Regions from separate parts of the Actinosynnema sp. genome, predicted to be linked through region 3. Evidence: predicted binding sites of a transcription regulator. Region 3 holds the regulator's gene; each other region holds the start of a gene.
The links. Region 3 encodes LexA, which represses DNA repair genes until DNA is damaged. Its sites were predicted from a motif close to CGAACACGTGTTCG; they were not measured.
Positions count from the first base shown of each region.

Region 1: the regulator LexA is predicted to act here: its motif matches at 2,492-2,505, upstream of ACTUAL_RS00355 (CoA transferase subunit A).
Region 2: the regulator LexA is predicted to act here: its motif matches at 2,755-2,768, upstream of ACTUAL_RS06115 (phosphoenolpyruvate carboxykinase (GTP)).

Region 1 covers NZ_JBQGCX010000019.1:857-4,847, reverse strand. The annotation lists gene ACTUAL_RS00365 (helicase HerA domain-containing protein) at 1-1,769, opposite strand, end outside; gene ACTUAL_RS00360 (hypothetical protein) at 1,766-2,368, opposite strand; gene ACTUAL_RS00355 (CoA transferase subunit A) at 2,526-3,323, shown strand; gene ACTUAL_RS00350 (CoA-transferase subunit beta) at 3,344-3,991, shown strand, end outside.
Region 2 covers NZ_JBQGCX010000309.1:1,854-5,844, forward strand. The annotation lists gene ACTUAL_RS06110 (septum formation family protein) at 1-278, shown strand, start outside; gene ACTUAL_RS06115 (phosphoenolpyruvate carboxykinase (GTP)) at 759-2,570, opposite strand; gene ACTUAL_RS06120 (hypothetical protein) at 3,271-3,951, opposite strand.
Region 3 covers NZ_JBQGCX010001001.1:174-4,164, forward strand. The annotation lists gene ACTUAL_RS21210 (LysM peptidoglycan-binding domain-containing protein) at 1-384, opposite strand, end outside; gene lexA (transcriptional repressor LexA) at 603-1,310, shown strand; gene ACTUAL_RS21220 (hypothetical protein) at 1,336-2,439, opposite strand; gene hflX (GTPase HflX) at 2,442-3,884, opposite strand; gene ACTUAL_RS21230 (ArsR/SmtB family transcription factor) at 3,927-3,991, opposite strand, start outside.

The DNA.
Region 1 (3,991 bases), on a different contig from region 3:
GGCAGCACCCGGCGCAGCAGCGGCGTCCGGCTCGCGGGCGTGCGCGCGGCCAGCCAGGCCAGCAGCCCGGCGGGCGCCTGCGCCACCAGCTCGCGCAGCGCCGAGAACACCCGCAGGTCCTCCGCCGTCAGCGGCAGGACCTCGCCGCCCGCCGCGACCAGCTCGCCCACCGCCTTCGCGGTCCGCGGGCCGCCGGAGAACGGCGTGCCGCGCAGCACCACCAGTCGGCGCTTGCCGGTCCCGCCGAACACGCCCGCCTCCAGGCACGCCGACCGCAGCCGCGCCAGCACCGCCGTGCTGTGGCCGTGCGCGATCGCCCGGAACGACCACCACACCTCGTCCTCGCTGGCCTCGTCCAGCGTCAGCCGCAACCGGGCGTGCAGCGCGGGCTTGCGGCCCGGCGGCTGGTCGAGCACGAGGTCGCCGCCGTGCTCCACCGCGTAGCAGCGCAGCGCCGCCGACAGCAGCCCCGGCACCAGCTCGTCCTCGCGCGCCGGGTCCAGCGGGGACGTCACGTCCGCCGCCTCGCACGCGCGGGCGAACCGCTCGTCCAGCTCGGCCAACCCGTCCGCGTCCGGCTCCGGCGCGGGCCCCTCGCCCCGGTCGGCCGCGAAGTCCCGCAGCTCCGCCTCGACGTCGTGCGCCAGGCACCACCGCACGTGCTCCTCGACCCGCTGGAGCAACCGCCTCGGCGTCGAGTGCGCCACCTCCGCCCCGCCGAACGCCGCCCGCGCCACCGGCCACGTCGGGTGCGGCGGCGCGAACCCCTCCTCCGCGTACAGCGCCCCCAGGTGCCGCTGCACGATCGCCTCCGCCACGCCCGCGCTCGGCATCGCGGTGCGCAGGTCCAGCACCGCGAACCGGCTCGCCGCCGAGTTCACCGAGCGCTCCGCCAGCAGCTCCCACGACCGGGGCAGGCACGCCACGACCAGCACCGTCCGCCGGGTCTCCTCGCGCAGCCGCATCAGCCCGTCCGCGAGCCGGTCGGCCAGCCCCGAGGTCCCCGGCCGCTGGGTGATCACCGAGTCGATCTGGTCGACGGCCATCACCACCGGCCCGGTCAGCGCGAAGATCCGCGACAGGTCCCCCAGCACCAGCTGCGCGGACCGCGACCGCAGGTGGAAGCCCCACTCCGCCCGGTCCGCCTCGTCGATGCCGCCGTCCTCCAGCGCCAGGAACCGGTGCCCGACCTCGCTCGGCCGCCCCCGCGCCCGGTACAGCACCAGCGCCCGCAGCGTGTCCTGGCACTCCAGCGCCACCTGCGGGTCCAGCTCGCGCACCCGGTCCACCAGCTCGTCCAGGTACTCCCGGCTGATCGGGATCGTGCCGCGCAGCCGCAACCGCGACTCGTCGGTGTGCCCGGTCGCCTTGGCCAGCGCGTCCAGCATCGCGCCGAGCTGGTCGCCCTCGCGGTTGAGCCCGCTGATCGCCCCGTGCACCGCGCCCGCCCAGAACGAGCTGTCGTCCAGCAGCTTGAGCAGGAAGAACCACCCGCCGCGCGCCTGCGCCTCCTGCCGCAACCAGCCCAGCAGGTGCGTCTTGCCGACCCCGCGCTCCCCGCGCAGCACCACCCCGATCGGCGTGGAGCGCGGCTTGCGCGCGGCGGACGCCACGGCCCGCGCCAGCTCCGCGGCGACCGGCCCGTGCAGCTCCGGCACGTGGTGCGCGAGCGGGCTCCAGACGTCGTCGGGCGCGACCGCCGAGTTGAAGTGCACGGCCTGCAGCGCGTTGCGCCGCTCGTCGTCCAGGCCCGGCCCGGCGAGCGTCACCGCGCCACGACCAGCAGGTGCCGCGCCGTCCCGCCCAGCACGATGGCCGCCTCGCGGTCCCTGTCGGTCAGCGACTTCTGGTCCGCCTCGCCCCACAGGCGCACGTCCTCGCGCAGCGCCAGCTCGCCCAGCGCCCGGTCCACGTCCGCGCGCGGCACCCCGAGCAGCCGCTCCCGCAGGTCCGCCAGCGGCACCGAACCGCCCCGGCCGCCGCTGGCCGCGTCGTGCGCCGCCAGCACCAGCGCCACCGGGTCGGGCCGGAACACCTCGGCCACCGTGCCCCCGGTCGCGTCCAGGTGCCGCTTCAGGCCCGCCAGCACCGCCGCCAGCGCGCCACCGGCCGACCCGGACCTCGGCTGCCTCGGCGCGGTCAGCTCCTCGGCGCAGCGCACCGCGCCCCGGTCGGTCAGCTCGTGCGCGAACCCCCGGCCCACCTTCGCGCTCGTCACCAGGCCCAGCCCGTTGAGCCGCCGCCTGGCCGCCCCGTCCAGGGTGAACCCGGCGACCTCCCGCAGCTGCGGGTTGGTCAGCTCGCGGGCCTCAGCCATGAGCACGAGCAGCACCGCCCGCTCGTGCGGGGTCAGCCGCTCCTCGATCACACGTCCCCCTGTGCTCGCCGAACTTCCGTGGTTGATCGCGCCGAACCGGCCGTCCGTTACCGGGCGCTGCTCCACGCGGACCTGTCGGCCCCGGCCCGCCCGGTCATAGGCTCGTTCGGGTGCCGCACCCGTGTTCGCACAGCGCACAGGAGGTCGGATGGCCGTTCTCACGTCCCTCGCCGACGGCGTCGAGGAGGTGGTGCGCGACGGGGACACCACAGCTTTCGAGGGGTTCACGCACCTGATCCCGTTCGAGGCGGGCAACGAGGCCATCAGGCAGGGCCGCCGCGACCTCACCCTGGTGCGGATGACCCCCGACGTGATCTACGACCGGATGATCGGCGCGGGCTGCGCGCGCAAGCTCGTGTTCTCCTGGGGCGGCAACCCCGGAGTGGGCTCGCTGCACCGGTTCCGCGACGCCGTCGAGCACGGCTGGCCCGCGCCGCTGGAGCTGGAGGAGCACAGCCACGCGGGCATGGCCAACCGGTACGCCGCCGCCGCGTCCGGGCTGCCGTTCGCGGTGCTGCGCGGGTACGCGGGCACGGACCTGGTGGGGCGCACGGACAGCATCCGGACCGTGACCTGCCCGTTCACCGGCGAGGTGCTCGCGGCGGTGTCCGCGCTGCGGCTCGACAGCGCGGTCGTGCACGCCCAGCGCGCCGACCGGGAGGGCAACGTGCAGTACTGGGGGATCACCGGCGTGCAGAAGGAGGCGGTGCTCGCCGCGGAGCGGTCGCTGGTGACCGTGGAGGAGGTCGTGGACGAGCTGGAGCCGGTGCCCGGCGCGGTCGTGCTGCCGCACTGGGTGGTCGACCGGGTCGCCGTCGTGCCGGGCGGGGCGCACCCGTCGTACGCGCACGGCTACTCCACCCGCGACAACGCGGCGTACTCCGAGTGGGACGCGATCAGCCGCAGCCGCGAGGAGTTCTCCCGCTGGTGGGGAGGACTGCGGTGAGCGGGCACACCTCGGACGAGATGGTGACGGTCGCCGCCGCGCGGGCGCTGCGCGACGGCGCGGTGTGCTTCGTCGGCATCGGGCTGCCCAGCACCGCGGCCAACCTGGCGCGGCGCACCCACGCGCCCGACCTGGTGCTGGTGTACGAGTCCGGCACGATCGGCGCGAAACCGGACGTGCTGCCGCTGTCCATCGGCGACGGGGTGCTCGCCGAGACCGCGGTGAGCGTGATCGGGGTGCCGGAGGTGTTCAACTACTGGTTGCAGCCCGGCCGGATCGACGTCGGGTTCCTCGGGGCCGCGCAGGTCGACCGGTTCGCGAACATCAACACCACGGCGGTGGGGGACTACGCCTCGCCGTCGGTGCGGCTGCCGGGGGCGGGCGGGGCTCCGGAGATCGCGGCGTCGTGCGGGGAGGTCGTGGTGGTGGTGCGGCAGAGCCCGCGGGTGTTCGTGGAGCGGGTCGACTTCGTCACCTCGTTCGGGCACGGGTCGGGGCCGGGCGAGCGGGAGCGGCTCGGGCTCACCGGGGCCGGGCCGCAGGTGGTGATCACCGACCTCGGGGTGCTGCGGCCGGACCCGCGGACGTGCGAGCTGGTGCTGACGGCGTTGCACCCCGGGGTGGACGTGGCGACCGCGCGCGAGCGGACCGGGTGGGAGCTGCGGGTG
Region 2 (3,991 bases), on a different contig from region 3:
CGCACCTGGCCGAGGCGGTGCCGGGGGTGCTCGCGCTCGGTGGTCCGCAGGACCCGCCGCTGTCCCAGGAGCAGGTGAACGCCGCCGCGTCGGGGCACTGCGCGGCGAAGGTGAACGGCTACGTCGGGGCGGTCCGCGAGGACGTCTTCGCGTCCTGGCGCTCGTTCGGCAGCCAGGCCTGGTCCGAGGGCTTCACGACGGCGGTCTGCTACGCCGAGGCCGCCCGCCCGTTCACCGGCAGGCTCTGGGGCCTCGGCCGGGGTCCGCTGCCCGAGTAGCGCGCCCGGTCGAGCGCTCCCCCGGTGGCCGCCGGAGGGCGCCGGAGTTGTCCACAGGGCCCCGTCCCCAGGTTCATGCGCAAGCTGTCCACAATCTCCACAACCTGTGCACAGGTTCATCCACACCCTGTGGAGAACTAGTCTCCACAGGCGGAATAGTTGATCAAGAAGCCGACTTTCCACAGCCGCCGAGCTAAGTAGAAACCTGCTCTGAGCAGCGCGAAGAACCCTCGCGATGACCTCCGGTGCAGTTGTCCACAGCTGTGGAGAACTGCCGGCGCAAGAGTGGAGAACTGGGGAAAGACTGGGGACAACTCGGTTGTCCACAGCCGTCCGGACGAACCGGGAACCCGGCGCGCGGATACCCCGAAGATCGGCTTCTCAACCCCTCGAACCGGCCCTGGAACGGCAGAACCCGGTGGACGCCGTTGTCCACCGGGCCACGTGGCGGGCCGAACCGCGGCCCGCCCGGCCACCCCGCTACCCGAGCCGCTGCCTCAGCGCCTCCAGCTCGTCGCGCAGCGCGGTCGGCACCTTGTCGCCGATCTTCGCGAACCACTCCTCGATCAGCGGCAGCTCGGCCCGCCACTCGTCCGCGTCGAACGCCAGCGACGCCTCCACGTCCTCCACCGGAGCGCCCAGCTCCGACAGGTCCAGCGCCTCGGCGGTCGGCACGTGCCCGATCGGCGTCTCACGGGCCGCCGCGCGCCCCTCGATCCGCTCGACCGCCCACTTGAGCACCCGCGAGTTCTCGCCGAACCCCGGCCACAGGAACCGCTTGTCCTCGCCGCGCCGGAACCAGTTGACGTAGAAGACCTTCGGCAGCTTGTCGGCGTCCGCGCCCTTGCCGGTGTCGATCCAGTGCTGGAAGTAGTCGCCCGCGTGGTAGCCGATGAACGGCAGCATCGCCATCGGGTCCCGCCGCACCACGCCCACCTGGCCGACCGCCGCCGCCGTGGTCTCGCTCGACAGCGTGGCGCCCATGAACACGCCGTGCTGCCAGTCCCGCGACTCGGTGATCAGCGGGACGGTCGTGGCCCGCCGACCGCCGAAGAAGATCGCCGAGATCGGCACGCCGTTCGGGTCGTCCCACTCCGGCGCCTTGATGTCGCACTGCTCGATCGGCGTGCAGTAGCGCGAGTTCGGGTGCGACGACGGCTCGTCCGAGCCCGGCGTCCAGTCGGCCCTCTTCCACGAGGTCAGGTGCGCGGGCGGCTCGCCCATGCCCTCCCACCACACGTCGCCGTCGTCGGTCAGCGCGACGTTCGTGAACAGCGAGTTCCCCTTCTCGATGGTCCGCATCGCGTTGGGGTTGGTGTGGTAGTCGGTGCCCGGTGCGACGCCGAAGAACCCGTTCTCCGGGTTCACCGCGTACAGCCGCCCGTCCTCGCCGAACCGCATCCACGCGATGTCGTCGCCGAGCGTCTCGACCTTCCAGCCGGGGATGGTCGGCTGGAGCATCGCCAGGTTGGTCTTGCCGCAGGCGCTCGGGAACGCCGCCGCGATGTAGTAGACCTTCGACTCGGGCGAGGTGAGCTTGAGGATCAGCATGTGCTCGGCGAGCCAGCCCTCGTCCCGCGCCATCACCGAGGCGATCCGCAGCGAGTAGCACTTCTTGCCCAGCAGGGCGTTGCCCCCGTACCCGGAGCCGAACGACCAGATCGTCCGCTCCTCGGGGAAGTGCGTGATGTACTTCGTGTCGTTGCACGGCCACGCCACGTCGTCCTGGCCGGGGGCCAGCGGCGCGCCGAGCGAGTGCAGCGCCTTCACGTACGGGACGCCGTCGCCGAACAGCTCCAGGGCGCGCGTGCCCATGCGGGTCATGATGTGCATGGAGACGACGACGTACTCGGAGTCGGTGATCTCCACGCCCAGCATGGGCTTCTCCGCCGTCAGCGGCCCCATGCAGAACGGGATGACGTACATGGTCCGGCCGCGCATCGAGCCCCGGTAGAGCTCGGTCATGGTCGCCTTCATCTCGGCCGGGTCCACCCAGTTGTTGGTGGGACCGGAGTCGGCCGGGTCGACCGAGCAGATGAAGGTGCGCTCCTCGACGCGCGCGACGTCCGTCGGGTCGGAAGCCGCCCAGAACGAGTTCGGCTTCTTCTCCAGCGGGACGAAAGTGCCCGCGTCGACCAGTTTCCCGGTCAGCTCGGCCCATTCGCGCTGCGTTCCGTCGGCCCACACGACCCGGTCGGGAGAGGTCAGCTCGGCGATCTCGCGAACCCAGGCCAGCAGTTCCTGGTGGTCGGTCGGGGCCTGGTCGAGACCGGGAATGGTCACTGCCGTCATCTCGTCTCGTCTCCTCGGTGAAGCACCGCCCCACGGGCGGACGACGACGTCCGTGCGGGACGGCGGCGTCCTCGGGAATGGCTGCGCCCGCCCCGGTGGGGGCGTGCGCTGAAAGGGATGGACGGAGGTTAGCCGGGTGAATGCCGGGTGACACCGCGACAACCTGTCGGTTGCCTCACAAAACCGATCAGGTAATCGATTCAGCACCCGATCACCGATCAATCCGCAACGGTTCAGCGGACAAATGCGATGGCGTTCCGGGCGCGTTACAAGAGCGATTGTGGAAGGGCTCTCACTTTGCCCGGCGGATCGATCGGTGAATTGGTCAAGAAGCGCGCGGAACGCGTTCACCTGCGGCGCGAGCGCCGATTCCGGCCGGTCGGGCCCCGGCGGGGCGCGCTGCCCGCGCGCGGGTGGAGACGCGGATCACGGGGAGCGGCGCTTTCGGCACCCGGACATTTCGGGCGCGCGCCACCACGTCGACGCCTTCAGCCCGCGCCCGTTCGTGGGGCGGCGCGCCCGCTCCCCCGCGCTGACCGCCGCACGACAAGAGGACCAGCGCGGCTGACGAGCGCTGGTCCTGGTTGTTGTCTTCGGCCCGAGGCGCGCCCGACCTTCGAGCCCGAGGTCGAACGATGGCAAAACGAGACCGAACAGCACCGCGTGGCGCGCGCCCGAACGGGGTCGCGCCGCGGCGGCGTCAGTTGGGGCTGATCCACTGCCCGGTGGTCGAGTCGATCCGCACCACGCCCGACACTGCGGTGCGGTCGTCCACCCCGTCGCCCCACAGCTGGTCGCTGCCGGAGTCCGCGGTGTACTTGCCGGTGGAGTCGAACCTGCCGTGCTCCACCTCGGTCCACTCGGCGTCCCCGGTGCGCTGCGAGACGGTCACCTCGCCGTCGCGGGTGATCTCGGTGGCCACGTCCGCCTGCCCGTCGCCGTCCGAGTCGGTGAACAGCCAGGTGTCGCCCTCGGCGTCCTCGATCATGACGCTGTCGGCGCGCCCGTCCTCGTCGCTGTCCACGGTCGCGGGCCCGACGTCCTGCGACCCGTTCGCGGTGGTGACGGTGATGTCCCGCCCCTCGGCCGAGTTGGTCCGCTCCGAGTCCTCCCCGACCCGCACCCACTCGCCCGACGCGTCGTCGAACCGGGACCGCTGCACGACCTCGCCCCGGTCGTCGAACGTGGTCATCAGGTCCGCGTCGCCGTCGCCGTCGGTGTCGGAGAACGCGATGCGCCCGCCGTCGTCCGTCTCCACGACCGCGGTCTCGTCCACGCCGTCGTGGTCGAGGTCGTACCCGACCTCGACGGTGTACTCCTCGTCGTCGACGGTGACCTTGAGCTCGCTGTCCGCCGCACCCGCTGACTCGTCGATGTACACCGAAGCCACCTTCCCGCCGTTCGCCTACCCGTAGGACTCA
Region 3 (3,991 bases):
GCTGCCCGGCGCGGACCGCTCGGCCACGTCCCGCAGCGGCTCGCCGACCTGCACGTGCGCGGTGGTCGTGCGGTCCGGCACGCCCGAGATGCCGGACGCCTGGAGGTAGACCAGGCTGATGGCCGCGGCGGCCAGCGCGGCCAGCAGCGCCCCGCCGAACGCCCGCAGCAGCGACCGGGCCCTGCTGGGCGCGGGGGCCGGCTCGGGAGCGGGCAGCGGCGCGCTCCGGGCGCTCGCGGGGCGCCGCCTGGCCAACCGGTCGGCGCTCTCGAACCGCCGCAGCACCCGTGGACCGGGCACCGCGCCCGGCCCCAGCGGGACGTCCTCGGCGCGGGTGTCCTCCACCAGCGCGAAACCCCTAGAAGTGCCCAGGACCACCGCCACGCCGTCTCCTCCACCGCAGGTCATCGGATCATGATCGAACAACCGTTCGATCGAACGCCCGTGCGAATGTGTACCACCGGGAGCCTCGGAATAGCTACGACACGCCGGGATTTACTCGAACAGGTGTTTGATCTGGACAGGGGTTGCGACTACCTTCGACACTTGAAGATCGACCGACAGCCGGCCTGCCAAAACTGGTCCGGTCAGGAGGAATCACCGTGGCCCGGAAGACCGACGACGCCCCGCTCGCCGCCCCGGCGGCGCAGGCCGCCCCGGCGGCGCCAGCCGACGTCGCTGGCAACGCGGGCCTGACCCTGCGCCAGCGCAAGGTGCTCGACGTGATCCGGGACTGGGTCGACCGCTTCGGCTACCCGCCCAGCGTGCGCGAGATCGGCGAGGCGGTGGGCCTGACGTCCACGTCCTCGGTCGCGCACCAGCTGCGCGCGCTGGAGCGCAAGGGCTTCCTGCGCCGCGACCCGAACCGGCCGCGCGCGGTCGGCGTGCTGCCCGCGGAGATCGTCACGGGCCTCGACCCGGCGGCCAAGCCCACGCCCGCGTACGTGCCCATGCTGGGCCGGATCGCGGCGGGCGGGCCGATCCTGGCCGAGCAGTCCATCGAGGACGTCTTCCCGCTGCCGCGCGAGATCGTCGGCGAGGGCGAGGTGTTCCTGCTCAAGGTCGTGGGCGACTCGATGGTCGACGCCGCGATCACGGACGGCGACTGGGTCGTGGTCCGCCAGCAGCCCACCGCCGACAACGGCGAGGTCGTCGCCGCGATGATCGAGGGCGAGGCGACCGTCAAGACGTTCAAGCGCAAGGACGACGGGCACGTGTGGCTGCTGCCGCAGAACCCGGCCTACCAGCCGATCTTCGGCGACGAGGCGACCATCCTCGGCAAGGTCGTCGCGGTCCTGCGCAGGCTCTAGGGCCGGGTTGGCGGACCGGCCGGGCTCAGCCCCGCGCCCGCCGCCCGCGTCCCCACCGGGACCGCGCCCACAGGGCGAGGCCGAACACCGCCACGACGCCGATCCCGACCAGCGCCACGCGGACCCGGTCGAGCCACTCGGGCCCGTTCCCGGCCGCCGAGGGGTCCGCTGGGGGCCGCGCGGCCTCCGCGCCGGGACCGGTCGACGTCCCGCCCGCCTCCTCGCCGGGCGCCGTGCTGGACGGCCGTGCGGACGTGGCCGCGTCGACCGCCCCGGAGACCGACCGGACCGCCGACGAGGTCCCGCCGTCCCCGAACTCGGACGCGGACAGCAGCGTCCCGTCCGGCTCGAACGCGATCGCCTCGCCCTGCGCCTCGCCCGGCAGCGGCACCCGCACCGGCTCGCGCCCCAGCGCGGCCACCAGGTCCCCGTCGACCACCGGGTACAGGTAGACCTCGGTGTAGGTGCGCAGCGCGGCGACCGACCCGTCGCGGGACATCGCCCCACCGGTCACCAACCGGGTGACCAGGCGGCTCTCCCGAGGCCCGCCGGGGGTGTCCGTGCTGGGCAGGGACAGCGCCGCGACCTGCTCCAGCGGCGTCGGCCCGGCCTCGTTCAACGCCCCGACCGGCCGGTACACCAGCGCCTGCCCGAGCGCCTCCTTGGTGACGACGTGCGGCACCCCGGCCGCGTCGAGCAGCAGCGCCTCGGCGTCGTGCGGGCCGTCCGGGTAGGTCAACCGGTGCAGGCGGGTCGTCCCGTCCTTCGACAGCGCGTGCAGCGCCACCGTGCTCCGGGAGCGGTTGTTGTCGCCGGTGTCGGAGACCCACAGCGTCCCGTCCGGCGCGAGCGCCAGGTCCTCGGCGTCGTACGGGTCGGTCGTGCCGGAGATCGTGCCGACGACCGAGCAGTCCCGGCCCAGCACCTGGACCTGGAGCACCCCGTCGTCGTCGTCGTTCAGCGCGTACCAGCGCCTGCCGTCCGAGGCGAGCCCGGACAGCTCGGCCAACCGGGGATCGGTCACCCGGCACACGTCGGCGACGGCGGACTGCGCCGGGGCGGGCCCGGCCGTCACCAGGAGAAGGGCGGCGACGGCCGGGAGGACCCCGGCCGCGCGCGCCGACCGCACCCTCAGCTGCGGCTCCCCACCGCGTACTGCTCCAGCGCCCCGGCCAGGTCGGGGTGCACGCGGGCGCTCAGCTCGGTGCCCTCCTCGGTGTGCCGCTCCTTGAGCACCTCGCCCTCGCGGTGCACCCGCGCGACCAGCTCGCCCCGCGCGTACGGCACCAGGGCGTCCACCACGACCTCGGGCCGGGGGATCAGCCCGGCGATGACCCGCCGCAGCTCCTCCACGCCCTCGCCGCTGTGCGCGGACACCAGCTGCGAGCCGGGGAACAGGTTCCGCAACCTGGCCTGCACCAGCTCGTCCACCGCGTCGATCTTGTTGACCACCAGCAGCTCCGGCGGCATCGGCTCCTCGCGCTTCTCCACGATCTCGCCGATCACCTCGCGCACCGCCGCGACCTGCTTCTCCGGCATCGCGTCCGAGCCGTCGACCACGTGGATCAGCAGGTCGGCGTCCGCGACCTCCTCCCGCGTGGACCGGAACGCCTCGACCAGCTGGTGCGGCAGGTGCCGCACGAAGCCCACGGTGTCGGTCAGCGTGTACGGCAGCCCGTCCGGGGTGCTGGTGCGCCGGGTGGTCGTGTCCAGGGTCGCGAACAACGCGTCCTGGACCAGCACGCCCGCGCTGGTCAGCGCGTTGAGCAGGCTGGACTTGCCCGCGTTGGTGTAGCCGGCGATCGCGACGCTGGGCACCGAGTTGGCCACGCGCCCGCTGCGCTTGGTCTCCCGGATCACGCCCATGGACGCGATCTCGCGCCGCAGCTTCGCGATCCGCGCGCGGATGCGCCGCCGGTCGGTCTCCAGCTTCGTCTCACCGGGGCCGCGCAGACCCACACCGCCGTTGCCGCCACCGGCGCGACCACCGGCCTGCCGGGACAGCGACTCGCCCCAGCCGCGCAGGCGGGGGAGCAGGTACTGGAGCTGGGCGAGCTCGACCTGGGCCTTGCCCTCCTTGGAGGAGGCGTGCTGGGCGAAGATGTCCAGGATCAGCGCGGTCCGGTCGATGACCTTGACCTTGAGCCGCTCCTCCAGCTGCCGCAGCTGGCCGGGGGACAGCTCGCCGTCGCAGATCACGGTGTCCGCGCCGGTCGCGATGACCACGTCGCGCAGCTGCTCGACCTTGCCGGAGCCGATGTAGGTGGCCGGGTCGGGGCGGTCGCGCCGCTGCACGAGCCCCTCCAGGACCTGCGAGCCCGCCGTCTCGGCGAGCAGCGCCAGCTCGGCCAGCGAGGCCTCGGAGTCCGCCGCCGTGCCCTCGGTCCACACCCCGACGAGCACGACCCGCTCCAACCGGAGCTGCCGGTACTCGACCTCGGTGACGTCCTCCAGCTCGGTGGACAGGCCTGCGACGCGGCGCAGCGCGGCCCGCTCGGCGAGCGCGAGGTCGCCGGTGGACAGCTCCTCGTCGTGGTCGAAGCGGTCGTCGTCGTGGTTGTTGTTGTCCCTCATATGCCCTTCATGGTCCCACGTCCCGGCCCTCGGCCGAAGCGGTTAATCCGCGGGGTACACGGCCAGGTAGATGGCGACGTGCTCGGCGTCCGGGTCGGCGGGCCGGT